3 regions of the Comamonas sp. 17RB genome follow, and region 1 is predicted to be linked to each of the others. Evidence: predicted binding sites of a transcription regulator. Region 1 holds the regulator's gene; each other region holds the start of a gene.
The links. The regulator FNR, encoded in region 1, switches genes on or off when oxygen is low (the NO sensors DNR and NnrR bind a similar motif). The targets are predictions, from matches to a motif close to TTGATNNNNATCAA.
Positions count from the first base shown of each region.

Region 2: the regulator FNR is predicted to act here: its motif matches at 1,677-1,690, upstream of QM470_RS15820 (hemerythrin domain-containing protein).
Region 3: the regulator FNR is predicted to act here: its motif matches at 3,391-3,404, upstream of cyoA (ubiquinol oxidase subunit II).

Region 1 is NZ_JASHHY010000005.1:60,683-65,391, forward strand. It holds gene QM470_RS10405 (DUF349 domain-containing protein) at 1-1,531, shown strand, start outside; gene QM470_RS10410 (hypothetical protein) at 1,704-1,964, shown strand; gene fnr (fumarate/nitrate reduction transcriptional regulator Fnr) at 2,133-2,855, opposite strand; gene hemN (oxygen-independent coproporphyrinogen III oxidase) at 3,063-4,445, shown strand; gene QM470_RS10425 (sulfite exporter TauE/SafE family protein) at 4,449-4,709, shown strand, end outside.
Region 2 is NZ_JASHHY010000008.1:234,880-239,588, reverse strand. It holds gene QM470_RS15830 (MlaD family protein) at 1-931, shown strand, start outside; gene QM470_RS15825 (ABC-type transport auxiliary lipoprotein family protein) at 948-1,595, shown strand; gene QM470_RS15820 (hemerythrin domain-containing protein) at 1,750-2,274, shown strand; gene QM470_RS15815 (MarC family protein) at 2,396-3,034, opposite strand; gene QM470_RS15810 (SDR family oxidoreductase) at 3,044-3,802, opposite strand; gene QM470_RS15805 (dienelactone hydrolase family protein) at 3,930-4,643, shown strand; gene QM470_RS15800 (magnesium transporter CorA family protein) at 4,695-4,709, opposite strand, start outside.
Region 3 is NZ_JASHHY010000009.1:145,653-150,361, reverse strand. It holds gene cyoC (cytochrome o ubiquinol oxidase subunit III) at 1-225, opposite strand, end outside; gene cyoB (cytochrome o ubiquinol oxidase subunit I) at 218-2,221, opposite strand; gene cyoA (ubiquinol oxidase subunit II) at 2,283-3,329, opposite strand; gene QM470_RS16925 (MFS transporter) at 3,786-4,709, shown strand, end outside.

The DNA of each region.
Region 1 (4,709 bases):
GGCCGGCGACGCCCGTGGCTGGAAGCCCCAGGCCGTGGATGCCGAACGGGAAGCCCTGATCGCCAAGGCCAAGGGCCTGGTGGATCGCCCCGAAGGCCAGACCCTGGGTGGCCGCAAGGTCCAGGAAACGCTGCGCCAGCTGCGCGAACAATGGAAGCTGCTGGACCAGGGCGCGGTGCCCAACCACGGTCTGTGGAAGCAGTTCGATGAGGCCTGCAACACCGCCTACAAGCTGGTCGAAGGCTGGCTGGACAAGCTGCGCACCGAATCGGCCCAGCACAAGGCGTCGCGCACCACGCTGATCGAGGAACTCCGTGCCTGGGGACAGTCCGTCAAGGACTCCAAGGACTGGAAGGGCATGGCCCGCAGCCTGCGCCAGTTTTCCGAACGCTGGCGCGAAGGCGGCCATGTGGGCGAGAAGCTGTATGCCGAGCTGCAACAGCAATGGCGCCAGGCCATCAACGAAGCCGAAGCTCCGCTGCAGCAGGCCCAGAAGGACAGCCTGCAGCGCCGCCAGGCCATGATCGAGGAAGCCCAGGCACTGGGCGCAGCCCCGGCGCTGCAGATCGCCGCCATCAAGGCGCTGCAGCAACGCTGGCAGGCCGAAGCCCAGGAAGTGCCGGTGGACCGCCGCCAGGAACAGAAGCTGTGGGATGCGTTCCGCAAGCCGCTGGACGAGGCCTTCAGCCGCAAGCCGGCCGAGCGTGGTGAGCGCGGCAGCCGTGCCGTCAATCTGGAATCGCTCAGCGCCCATGACCGTGCGGTGCTGGAAGCCTCGCAGCAGCTGGAAGCCGCCAACGCCGAAGGCGATGCGCAGAAGATCCGCGCCGCGCTGACCGCGCTGGAAGAAGCCCTGCGTGCCGCCCCTGCGGCCGAAGCCGCCCAGCCAGCTGCCGCGGCGGCACCGGCTGCGCCCGTGGCGACCGACCGCCCGGTGAAGGCCGTGCGTGGCGACGACCGCCCCGGCATGCGCAAGGAAGCCCCGGCTGCGGCGGCTGGTGGCCGCAAGCCCGGCCCCCGCCAGGATCGCGGTGACCGCGGTGACCGTTTCGAGCGCCCGGCCCGTGGCCCGCGCCTGGGCGATGCGGCTTTCCGCGCCCAGCGTGAAGCCCAGGAACACGCCCAGTCTGCGCTGCGCAAGCTGACGGCCCAGGCCCATGGCGAAGCCCTGACCCAGCTGATGGACGCCTGGTCCAAGCGCGATGCGGCCCTGGTGCCGCCCGCGCAGGAACTGGGCAAGCTGAGCAATGCTTCCCGCAACAGCTGGCATGCCGCCGTGGGCGCAGCCGCCAAGGGCGAAGCCGCCGAGTCGCTGCTGCGCCTGGAAATGGCTGCCGACGTGCCCACCCCGGCCGACCAGCTGTCCGCACGCCGTGCACTGCAGCTGCAGCTGCTGACCAACCGCAAGGCCACCGATCCCCGCACCACCTGGGAGCAGGATGTGGCGGCGGTGCTGGCTGCGGAGCGCAGCGACAGCGCGGCCCAGCGCCTGCAAAGCGCACTCAAGGCCTTGCTGCGCGGCAGCAAGTAAGCCGGGCGCCAGCGCAGGGCCTGCGGTACCTGCGCTGCAGCCACAGCAAGCCAGCCTACCGGCTGGCTTTTTTTATGCCTTTTTCAGGGTTTGTGGGGACGCTGCAGGCGGTGACGCGGCAGGCAGAGGCTCGCACAATGGGGCATCTGCCTGCCACAACAAGGAGAGACCCATGCTGTTGCGTCGCTGGATGTGGATTGCCTGGCCTGCCTTTCTGGCCGCCGGGGTGATGGAGATGCTGGTGTTTGCCGTGGTCGACCCGCTGGAAATGCAGTGGCTGTCGGCCTACGGCGAGGTGTCGCGCCTGGGCGTGTGCACGGTGGCCTTCTTCCTGTTCTGGGCCATCATCATGATGGCATCGGCCATGACCAGCCTGCTGGCCCTGTCCCCGCAGGAGCTCAATGCCCAGGAGCGCCGCGTTCCGTCGCTGTGAGCGGCCTCTGTGAAGTGGGGGAGGGAGCGGCCCCCCGCAGGGCTGTGCGGGCAGGCCCGCGCACTGCCGACGTGCAGGAATGCCGTGGTGCGGCAAGGCCGGGCACCATGAAAAAAGCCTCCGGAAGGAGGCGGGGGTGCTGGAGCCGCGCCGCGGTGGCGGCTGCTCTCACTCGCAGGCGTGCTGGCTGTTGACGATGCGCTTGAGGCCTTCGGTGTCCAGGATGCGCACATGGCGCTGCTTCACTTCGACCAGGCCTTCCTCGACAAACTTCGAGAAGGTGCGGCTGACCGTTTCCAGCTTCAGGCCCAGGTAGCTGCCGATCTCTTCACGCGTCATGCGCAGCACCAGCTCGGAAGACGAGAAGCCCCGGGTGTGCAGGCGCTGCACCAGGTTCAGCACAAAGGCGGCCAGGCGCTCTTCGGCACGCATGCTGCCCAGCAGCAGCATCACGCCGTGTTCGCGCACGATCTCGCGGCTCATCACCTTGTGCACATGCGACTGCAGGGCCGTCACTTCGCGCGACAGCTCTTCCAGGCGGTCGAACGGCATGACGCAGACTTCGGCGTCTTCCAGGGCTACGGCATCACAGGTGTGGTGGTCGTGCACGATGCCGTCCAAGCCGATGATCTCGCCCGCCATCTGGAAGCCCGTCACCTGGTCACGGCCGTCTTCCGTGGCCACGCAGGTTTTGAAGAAACCGGTGCGGATGGCATAGAGCGCAGTAAATGCCTCGCCATTGCGGAACAAGGTGCTGCCCCGTTTGATTTTGCGGCGTGTGGCCACAATATCGTCAATACGGTGCAACTGCTGCTCATTCAAGCCTGTGGGCATGCACAGTTCACGCAGATTGCAGTTGGAGCAGGTGACTTTGATAGGGGGTGGTGTCATGGCACTGACGCCTTGGGCTCCCGCTGAACGGGCCATTGGACGTAACGCTGAAAGGTTATCGGGCTGGGAGGCGAGAGAGGGGGTGCTCAGTTGTGCGAATGATGTGAGTCAATTGTCTCAGGTATGGTATTTGAATGTCTTGATATGCATCAAGGCTAATTTCCCCGGGCTGCGGCACAGTGCCGTACAGCACCTAAGGAATATTCAATGACAGCAGTAACGCCGGAGCTTTTGCGTCGGTACGACGTGCCTGGGCCCCGTTATACCTCTTATCCCACCGCTGATCGCTTTATTGAAGCATTTGGTCAGGATGATTATGTGTTGGCGCTGGAACAGCGCAAGCACCATTCTGCGGCCAAGGCGCTTCCCATGTCACTGTATGTGCATGTGCCTTTCTGTGAGGCCCTGTGCTACTACTGCGCGTGCAACAAGATCATCACCAAGCACCATGAACGCGCGCAGACCTATCTGCAGTACCTGGAAAAAGAGGTGGCTCTGCAGGTGGCGCATTGTGGCAAGGGACAGGCGGTCAGCCAGCTGCACCTGGGCGGCGGCTCTCCCACCTTCCTGTCCGATGCCGAGCTGACCCAGCTGATGGATATGCTGCGCGCCAACTTCAGTTTTGAAGCGGTGGGCGAATATTCCATCGAGGTCGATCCCCGCACCGTCACCCGCGAACGCCTGGCCCATCTGGCGCAGCTGGGCTTCAACCGCCTGAGCTTCGGGGTGCAGGATTTCGACCCCGATGTGCAAAAGGCGGTGCACCGCGAGCAGCCGGCCGAGCAGGTCTTCGATCTGGTGCAGGCGGCGCGCGAGCTGGGCTTTCACTCGGTCAATGTGGACCTGATCTATGGCCTGCCCAAGCAGACCGCTGCATCGTTCCAGCGTACCCTGGAGCAGGTGTGCCAGCTGCGGCCGGACCGGATCGCGCTGTATGCCTATGCGCATCTGCCGGAACGCTTCAAGCCCCAGCGCCGCATTGCGCAGGAAGACCTGCCGGAGGCTTCGGACAAGCTGTCCATGCTCTCGGGCTCCATCGATGCCTTCATGCAGGCTGGCTATGTCTATGTGGGCATGGACCACTTCGCACTGCCGGAAGATGCGCTGGCCATTGCCAAGCGGCAAGGACGGCTGCACCGCAACTTCCAGGGCTACAGCACGCAGCCGGACTGCGACCTGATTGCCCTGGGGGTGTCCGCCATCGGCCGCGTGGGTGCCACCTACAGCCAGAACGCCAAGACCCTGGAAGAGTATTACGACTTCCTCGACCAGGGTCGGCTGCCCGTGGTGCGGGGCCTGGCGCTGGGGCGCGACGACCTGGTGCGGCGCGCCGTCATCATGTCGCTGATGTGCCAGGGCGAAGTGCTGTTCGAGCCCATGAGCCAGTCCTGGCTGCTGGACTTCCAGCGCTACTTCGCGGCCGAGCTGGAGATGCTGGCCCAGCAGCAGGAGCAGGGCCTGGTGGTGATCGACGACGACGGCATCAAGGTCACGCCCATGGGCTGGTTCTTTGTGCGCGGCGTGGCCATGACGTTTGACCGGCATTTGCAGGCCGGCAAGAACCGGGCGCGCTTTTCCAGGATCATCTAGCCCATGTGGCTGTCGTTGCTTGGAACCGCTTTCTTCATGGGGCTCGTGGGTGGGCCCCATTGTCTTGCGATGTGCGCCGCACCCTGTGCGGCCATCGTCTCGCCGCTGCGCAGCGGGGGGCGGGTGGTGTCCATCCAGCCTGAAGGGGCTTCGGCGCAGCCGCCAGAGGCGGCCAATGCTGGGCGCTGGCTGGGCTTTCACGCTGGTCGCCTGATGGGCTATGCCGCGCTGGGCGGCGTGGCGGCCTATGCCATGGAGACGGTG
Region 2 (4,709 bases), on a different contig from region 1:
CTGCCTGCTGGCAGGGCTGGCCATGTGGCTGACACGCGACCGCCACCAGTATGTGGAATACGAAATGTCCACCAAGGACGCCATCAGCGGCCTGCAGCCCCAGGCCACGGTGCGCTACAAGGGTGTGTCGGTGGGCAAGGTCACGCGCATCGGCTTTGATCCGCAAAGCAGCGGCAATGTGCTGATCCGCATTGCGGTCGACGCGGATGCCCCGGTCAGCCCCCAGACCACCTATGCCCAGCTGGGCTACCAGGGGGTGACCGGCATCGCCCACATCCAGCTGGACGACAGCGATACACCGCAAAGCGTGCTGGCCGCCGGGCCCAGCGGACTGCCGCGTCTGCCCATGCGCTCCTCGCCGCTGACCGTGCTGGCCGACCAGGGCATGCTCATCATGGGGCGGGTGGATGAAGCCACGCGCCGCATCAACGAGTTGCTGGGCACCGAGAACCAGCAGCGCTTCTCGGCCGCATTGGGTGACATTGCCGGTGCTGCCAAGGGGGTGAACGAGTTGACCCACAGCCTGAACCGCACCATCACCGAGCGCATCGACCCGGCGGCGGCCCAGCTGCCGGAGCTGTCCGAGAACGCCCGGCGCAGCATGCTGGCGCTGGAGAAGGCAGGGCAGGAGGCCGGTCAACTGGCCACCGAGGTGCGCCAGCTGGCGCAGCGCCTGCAGAACCAGGGCGGGCCGATGGACCAGCTGGAGCGCGGCGCCGAGTCCATGGGGGCGGCGGCCGAGCAGCTGTCCCGCACCACCTTGCCGGCCGTGACCCAGGCGGCCAGCGACGTCTCGCGCGCTGCGCGCGGCATGGGCGCGGCGGCCTCGGGCATCACCAACAACCCCCAGTCCCTGATTTTTGGCGAAGGCCGTGTCCAGCCAGGACCGGGCGAGCCGGGCTTTGCCGCACCTGCTGCGGCCGGCCGCTGAGGCCAAGGAGAACACCATGCGTGCAAGCACTTTGTGGGGAGCCGCCTTGCTGGCGACGGGGCTGAGCGCCTGCAGCAACCTGCCCTCGTCGCCCAACCAGCCGGCGCGTTTCGACCTGGGGCCGCTGCCCGCGGTGGCCGCTGCGGCACCTGCCAGCGTCCACCCGGTGCTGGCGCTGGCCGATATCCAGGCGCGGGCCCAGAACGAGAACAGCACCTCCGTGCTCTACCGCCTGGCCTATGCCGATGCCAACGCCCAGCATGCCTATGCCTATGCGCGCTGGAGCCAGCCGCCGGCGGTGCTGGTGCAGCAGCGGCTGCGCGACATCCTGAGCCAGGACCGGATCGTGCTGTCCGCCGAGCGTGGGGCCCAGGCGCCGCGCGTGCAGGGCCAGACACCACCAGTGCTGCAGCTGGCGCTGGAAGAGTTTGAACAGGTGTTCACCGGCAGCACGGCCAGCGTGGGGGCACTGCGCTTGCGTGCCACCTTGATCGACTCCCGGCGCGGCGGGGATGTGCTGCTGGGACAGCGGCTGTTCGCCCTGCAGCAGCCGGCCAGTGCCGCCAATGCGGCCGCGGGCGCGCAGGCCCTGGCCCAGGCGGTGGACCAGGCCGGGCTGCAGCTGCAGCAATGGCTGACGCAGCTGCCCGCCAAAGCCCCCTGAAGCCGTTGGCACACCGCCTGTGGCGGTGTGCCAGGGGAGCGCAACCGGTCCGCTGGACGGCGGTCCCCGGACAGTGAATCCTTGATGTGGCTCAACCTGCAGGGCCACTGTGTCGCCGTAAGCTGCCCTGCATTGCAATTTGCGGAGCAGGCACATGGCCACACTGGAATGGAGCGACGAACTGGCGCTGGATATGGCGGCGATGGACGACACGCACCAGGAGTTCGTTGACCTGCTGGCCGTGGTGGAAGAAGCCCCCGATGCGGAGCTGCCCGCCGCCTGGCAGGCGCTGGTGGAACATACCGATGGCCACTTCGGCCAGGAAGACCGCTGGATGGTCAGCACCGGTTTTGCGCCGGACAACTGCCACAGCCTGCAACACCGCGTCGTGCTGCAGATCATGCGCGAGGGGGCGGAGCGCGGCGCCCAGGGCGAGCTGCATGTGATCCGCGGCATGGCGGCCGAGCTGGTGACCTGGTTCACCCACCATGCCCAGACCATGGATGCGGCGCTGGCCAAGCACCTCCAGGATGTGAATTTCGATCCCGCCTCGGGGGTGGTCTACCTGCCGCAATCGCTGCCGCAGGCCCCCATCCACGGCTGCGGTGGGGCCTGTTCCACGGGCGATGACCATGTGGAGCAGCAGACCCGCACGGAACAGGTGGCCAGCAGTCTCTAGGCTTCCGGACGGACAAGGGGGAGCGGGGAGGCAAGCAGCAAGAAGAAGCGGGCGCGGGAAGGGGAATGCTCCTTCCCGCAGCCATGCCACCACCGTACGGCCCAGGGACGGGCCGCGGGCGTCAGTGGGCGCCGGCCAGTGCCGGAAAGATTTTCACCAGGCCGCCGGCCATCACCTCGATGGCCAGGGCCGCCAGGATCAGGCCCATCAGGCGGGTCATCACATTGATACCGGTCTTGCCCAGCACGCGGCTGATGGGGTCGGCCAGCGAGAAGGCGGCCCACACGGCGGCTGCCACCACCACGCCATAGCCCAGCAGCGCCACATGCTGCCAGATGCTGCGCGCTTGATCGGCATAGATCACCACGGTGGACATGGCGGCCGGCCCGGTCAGCAGCGGAATCGTCAACGGGACCACCGCAATGCTGTTGCCCATGGCCGCTTTTTCGGCACCGGCTTCCATCGTGCCGGTGTTGGGCCGGTCTTCGGCCGGCCGGGCGTTGAGCATGTTCATCGCACTGATCAGCAGCAACAGGCCGCCGCCGACCTGAAAGCTCTGCAGCGAGATGTTGAAGAAGTCCAGCACCTGCAGGCCGATCAGCGCACAGGCACAGATCACCACACAGGTGCTGATGGCGGCGGTGCGGATGGTCTGGCGGCGCTGGGTCTCGTCAAACCCCTGGGTGTAGTGGATGAAAAAGGGGACGATCGCCAGCGGGTTGACGATGGCCACCAGCGTGATCAGGGGTTTGAGGTCCATGGGTGTATTTCAGTGCCGGCCACCGGAGACTTCGGTGAAACTGGCCGTGGTGTAGCTGGAAGCGGGAGACATCAGCCACAGGATAGCTTCTGCCACCTCTTCGGCGGAGCCGCCGCGCTGCATGGGGACCTGGTGTTGCAGTTCACGCACACGGTCGGGCAGACCGCCGCTGGCGTGGATCTCGGTCTCGATCAGCCCCGGGCGCACCGCGTTGACGCGGATCCCCTCGGCCGCCACTTCCTTGGCCAGACCGCGCGTCATCACATCCACCGCACCTTTGGCCGCTGCGTAGTCCACATACTGGTTGGCAGCGCCCAGCAAGGCAGCGGCACTGGAGACATTGACGATGCTGCCGCCCTGGCCGCCGCGGGCCGTGCTCATGCGGCGCACGGCCTCGCGCGCACAGTAGAAGCTGCCCAGCACATTGACGCGGAACATGCGCTCCAGCCGCGCAGCGGACATGTCGGCCACCTGGCTGGGGCGGTCCACCACGCCGGCGTTGTTCACCAGGGCCGACAGCGGCCGGCCCCAGTGGCGGTCCATGGCTGCATACATCGCCACCACCTGGGCCTCATCGCCCACATCGCCTTGCACGGCCATGGCCTCGCCACCCGCGCACTGGATCTCGTGCACCAGGGCGTCGGCGGCATCGCGGCGCTGCTGGTAGTTCACGGCCACGGCCCAGCCCCGGGCCGCTGCCAGGCGGGCGGTTGCGGCGCCAATACCACGGCTGGCACCGGTAATCAGCGCAATGGGTGGTAGCGACATACGGTCTCCTGTAAAAATCGTGCTGTGTCTGGCATACCGTCAGGCATTACAGCACGGCCCCTGCCCGCAGGGTGCCGTGGCCCCGTCCCCGCTTTGACCACGGCGCCCGATCCCCCGAGGAAGCTCCATGCCCCACACCGGCCAACTCCTGAATCTGCAGACCCCCGACGGTCGCCTGCTGCCTGCCTGGGCGGCCATTCCCGAAGGCCCGTTGTGCGGGGCGGTGGTGGTGCTGCAGGAGATCTTCGGCGTCAACAGCCACATCCGCGCCGTGACCGAGCGTTTTGCCGCACGGGGTTTTGCGGCCGTGGCGCCGGCGCTGTTCTACCGCCTGGCACCCTGCGACACCTTGGGCGTGGAGCTGGGCTACAGCGATGCCGACATGCAGCAGGGCCGCCAGCTCAAGGCCCAGGCCGAAGCCCTGCCGCCCCCCGGCATGGCGCAGGACGTTGGCACTGCCGTGGACTGGCTGGCCACCACCACCGGCCAGAAAGTGGGGGCTGTGGGCTTTTGCTGGGGCGGATTGCTGGCTTGGCGCGCGGCCTGCAGCCTGCAGCAGCTGTCGGCAGCCGTCTGCTACTACGGCGGCGGCATGACCGGGCCCGAGGAGCGCAGCCGCCAGCCGCTGTGCCCGGTGATGGCGCATTTCGGCCGCCAGGACCATTTCATCCCTGTCGATACGGTGCTGGTCTTTGACCAGGTCCAGCCCCAGGCCCAGGTGTTTGTCTACGATGCCGACCACGGCTTCAACTGTGACCAGCGCGCCAGCTACGACGATGCCTCGGCCCTGGTGGCGCGGGACAGGACGCTGGCATTTCTGGATACGCAGCTGCGCACCTGAGGGCGGGCGCGCCGCGCCCTTGCCTGCACCGGGCGTCTGCGCTGCGTGGTCTCAGCGCAGGCTGTT
Region 3 (4,709 bases), on a different contig from region 1:
CACCAGCGACAGGTCGAACAGTTCCTTGCCCGTGGGGCCGGCGGCATAGTTGCGACCCAGCACGCCAAAGGTGGCGAACAGGGCAGCGAAGATGAGGCAGTCGCTCATCAGGTAGAGCCAGAAGCCCAGCGAGGTGCCGTTCTCTGGATGGGGCTCGTGCGCGAGGTGGTATTCCCGCGGAGCCAGGGCGCCTGCGGCGCCTGCGTTATGACGGATATCAGACATGGCGAGCGAGCTGCAGAGTGCGGGCTTCTTCCGTGGCGACCACTTCGGCGGCCGGGATGTAGAAGTCACGCTTGTAGTTGAAGGTATGGATGATCGAAGCCACGATCACGGCTGCGAACGACACGCCTGCCAGCCACCAGATGTGCCAGATCAGCGCAAAGCCCAATACCAGCGACAGGCCCGAGATCACCACGCCGGCGCCGGTGTTGGCAGGCATGTGGATGGGCTGGAAGCCCGTCAGCGGACGTTGGTAGCTGTGCTTCTTCATGTCCCACCAGGCATCGATGTCATGCACCACGGGGGTGAAGGCAAAGTTGTACTGGGGAGGGGGCGAGGAAGTGGCCCATTCCAGCGTACGGCCACCCCATGGGTCACCGGACTCGTCACGCAGCTGGTCGCGCTTGAAGAAGCTGACGACGATCTGAATCAGGAAGCAGCCGATACCGGCGGCGATCATGGCGGCGCCCAGCGCAGCGATGATGAACCAGATCTGCAGCGAAGGATCTTCGAAGTGGTTGGCGCGACGGGTCACACCCATCAGGCCCAGGATGTACAGGGGCGTGAAGGCCACCCAGAAGCCCACCAGCCACAGCCAGAACGAGCACTTGCCCCAGAACACGTCCAGCTTGTAGCCGAAGGCCTTGGGATACCAGTAGTTGATGGCGGCGAACACGGCAAACACCACGCCGCCGATGATCACATTGTGGAAGTGCGCGATCAGGAACAGCGAGTTGTGCAGCACGAAGTCGGCCGGAGGCACTGCCAGCAGCACGCCGGTCATGCCGCCGATGGCGAAGGTGCACATGAAGGCCACGGTCCACATCATGGGCAGATCGAACTTGATGCGGCCCTTGTACATGGTGAACAGCCAGTTGAAGATCTTGGCGCCCGTCGGGATCGAGATGATCATCGTCGTGATGCCGAAGAACGTGTTCACGCTGGCGCCCGAACCCATGGTGAAGAAGTGGTGCAGCCACACCAGGTAGGACAGGATGGTGATACACACCGTCGCGTACACCATGGAGGTGTAGCCGAACAGACGCTTCTTGCTGAAGGTGGCCACGATTTCCGAGAACACGCCGAAAGCCGGCAGCACCAGGATGTACACCTCAGGGTGACCCCAGATCCAGATCAGGTTCACGTACAACATGGCGTTGCCACCGAAGTCGTTCGAGAAGAAGTGGGTACCCAGGTAACGGTCCAGCGACATCAGCACCAGGGCTGCGGTCAGCATGGGGAAGGACGCCACGATCAGGGCGTTGGTGCACAGCGAGGTCCAGACGAAGACGGGCATCTTCATCAGGTTCATGCCGGGCGCGCGCATCTTGATGATGGTGACGATCAGGTTGATACCCGACAGCGTCGTGCCCACACCGGCAATCTGCAATGCCCAGATGTAGTAATCCAGACCGGTGCTTCCGCTCTGGTTGCCCAGATTGGACAGTGCCAGCCAGCCCGAGGTGGAGAACTCGCCCAGGAACAGGGAGATCATCACCAGCACGGCGCCGGCCGTGGTCATCCAGAAGCTGAAGTTGTTCAGGAACGGGAAGGACACGTCACGCGCACCGATTTGCAGCGGCACCAGATAGTTCATCAGGCCGGTCACAAAAGGCATGGCCACGAAGAAGATCATGATCACGCCGTGGGCGGTGAAGATCTGGTCGTAGTGGTGCGGAGGCAGGTAGCCCAGGTTGTCGCCGAAGGCCATGGCCTGCTGCAGACGCATCATGGCCGCGTCGGCAAAGCCGCGCAGGAACATGACCAGACCCAGGATCATGTACATGATGCCGATCTTCTTGTGGTCGATCGAGCAGATCCAGTCGCGCCACAGAGGGCCCCAGAGGCGGAACTTGGTCAGTGCCGCCATCATCACCAGGCCGCCCAGGACCACGGCGATGAAAGTCCATAACACGATGGGCTCATGCGCCATCGGTACGGCGTCCCAGCTGATCCGCCCGATGAGCGGATCGTTGGGCAAGGTTGTATTTCCAGACATATCGAGTCTCTTGCTAAGTGGCGGCCCCGCTTGCAGACGCAGGCCAGACCGCCGTCAATGCTTACTGCTGTGCCACAGCACCCGGTTGATCGCGTTGGTCCAGGAGGGCCACCACGCGGTCAGCGTTCTGGACCGTGCACACGTCCTGGGGCAGGTTCAGACCTGCGGCCTTCATGTAGGCTTCGCCGCCGGCAGCGTCGATGGCCATCATGTGGTGCATGCACATCTTTCCGTCTTCCACGCAACGGTTCAGCACCTTGCTGTAGAGGCCGTCTTCCACGCTGGAGAAGCGCTTCACGGGATCCCGCTCGCTGGGCTTGGCCAGGTCGAGGTAGGCGTCACGGGTCAGGGGCTGGCCTTCGGCCTTGGCCTTGGCAACCCAGGCGTCGAAGCCTTCGTTGCTCAGACCGTGGAACTTGAAGGTCATGCCGGCGAAACCGGCGCCGCTGTAGTGCGATGCCAGGCCGTGGAACACGCCTTCCTTGTTGATCACCGCATTCAGCTGGGTTTCCATGCCGGGCATGGCATAGATCATGCCGGCCAGGTCAGGCACATAGAACGCATTCATGGTGGAGGTGGCGGTCAGCTTGAAGCGGATCGGGCGATCCACCGGTGCAGCCAGCTCGTTCACCGTGGCGATGCCTTGCTCGGGCAGGAAGAACAGCCACTTCCAGTCCATGGCCACCACTTCCACTTCCAGGGGCTTGATTTCGGGCGCCAAGGCCTTAGTTTCAGACACACGGTCCAGCGGACGGTAGGGGTCGAGCTTGTGGGTGCTGATCCAGGTCAGCGCGCCCAGGGCGATGATGATGATGAGCGGAACGCTCCAGATCACCAGCTCCAGGGCCGTGGAATGGTGCCATTCGGGATCGTATTCGGCTTCGGTGTTCGACTGGCGATACTTCCAGGCGAACAACAGCGTCAACAGAATCACCGGCACGATGATGATCAACATCAGCAGGGTGGCAGTCACCACCAGCTGGCCCTGTTGGGCTGCGATGTCACCTGCGGGATTGAGTACGACGGCCTTGCTGCAACCAGTCAGACTGGCTATCAAGGCGGCCGCCGCGAGCCACGCGGGCCCACGGATTTCCTTGGATTGAAACATGCTATAGACGCAAAAAGACACGCGCAGACGGGTGCCGGCGCGGATTACAAGACGTTGCGAATTTACTTCGATCAAGGTTTTTTGCGATTGGACATTTTGTCCACCGCAGCCCTGCGCTGGGTCATTGCAAGGCCGAAGCACATCAGTTAGGCGTTTTATGCCCTTCGCGGCAAAAAGTCCTTAACTCTTTGTTTCCACGGCATTTTTTTCTGTTCGAACGGCACGGGTTAACGCTTACACACTAACCCCAGGACGCACCCTGGCCCGCCCCCGGGCAGCGCACTTTGGCCACTAACCCTGCTGGCAGCCGGGTCTTGACCGCCCTCCAGCGGCCGCCTGTCGCCACTTGATGGCCGTCAAGATCGGGAACTTCCCCTAAAAAGCCGTTTATCCGATTGCGAGCCCCTGCCCAAGGGCGTAGAAGGGAGGCACACCAACCTCATAGGAGTGTGTTTCATGAGTGGCCTCGCTTATCCGAACATCGCACCTGCTGGCGGTTTCCATGGCTCGGAAGACCTGTCCGACGCCGACACGCACGAAGAGGCTTCTCCCGGCGAAATCGCTGCCGGCGTCATCATCGGCCGGTCGTCCGAGTATTTCGACTTCTTCGTCTTCGGCATTGCCTGCGTGCTGGTGTTCCCGCACGTGTTCTTCCCCCACTACACCCTGCTCAACGGCATGCTGGCGTCGTTTGCGGTGTTCTCGCTGGCCTTCATCGCCCGCCCCATCGGCACCGCCATCTCCATGGTCATCCAGCAGCGCTGGGGCCGTGCCACCAAGCTGACCATCTCGCTGTTCCTGCTGGGGACCGCCACGGTGGGCATGGCACTGCTGCCCGGCTATGTCGACCTGGGCCGCTACGCCATCGCCTTGCTGGTGCTGTTCCGCATCCTGCAGGGGCTGGCCCTGGGCGGCTCCTGGGATGGCCTGCCGTCGCTGCTGGCACTGAGCGCCCCACCCGAAAAACGCGGCTGGTATTCCATGATCGGCCAGCTGGGCGCCCCGCTGGGCTTTGTGGTGGCAGCGGCGCTGTTTGCCTACCTCTACAAGGCGCTGAGCCATGAAGAGTTTGTGGAATGGGGCTGGCGCTACCCCTTCTGCGTGGCCTTCGCGATCAACGTGGTCGCCCTGTTCGCACGCCTGCGGCTGGTAGTGGGTCAGTCCTATACCCGCCTGCTGGAAAAGCTGGAGCTGGAGCCCGTACCCACCTTCGAGCTGACGCGCAGCGGTGAAGGCCGCAATGTGCTGATCGGCGCCCTGGCGGCCCTGGCCAGCTTTGCCCTGTTCCACCTGGTCACGGTGTTCCCGCTGTCCTGGATGACCATGTTCGGCGAAGACAGCGTCACCAGCATTCTCTGGACCCAGGTGCTGGGCGGCCTG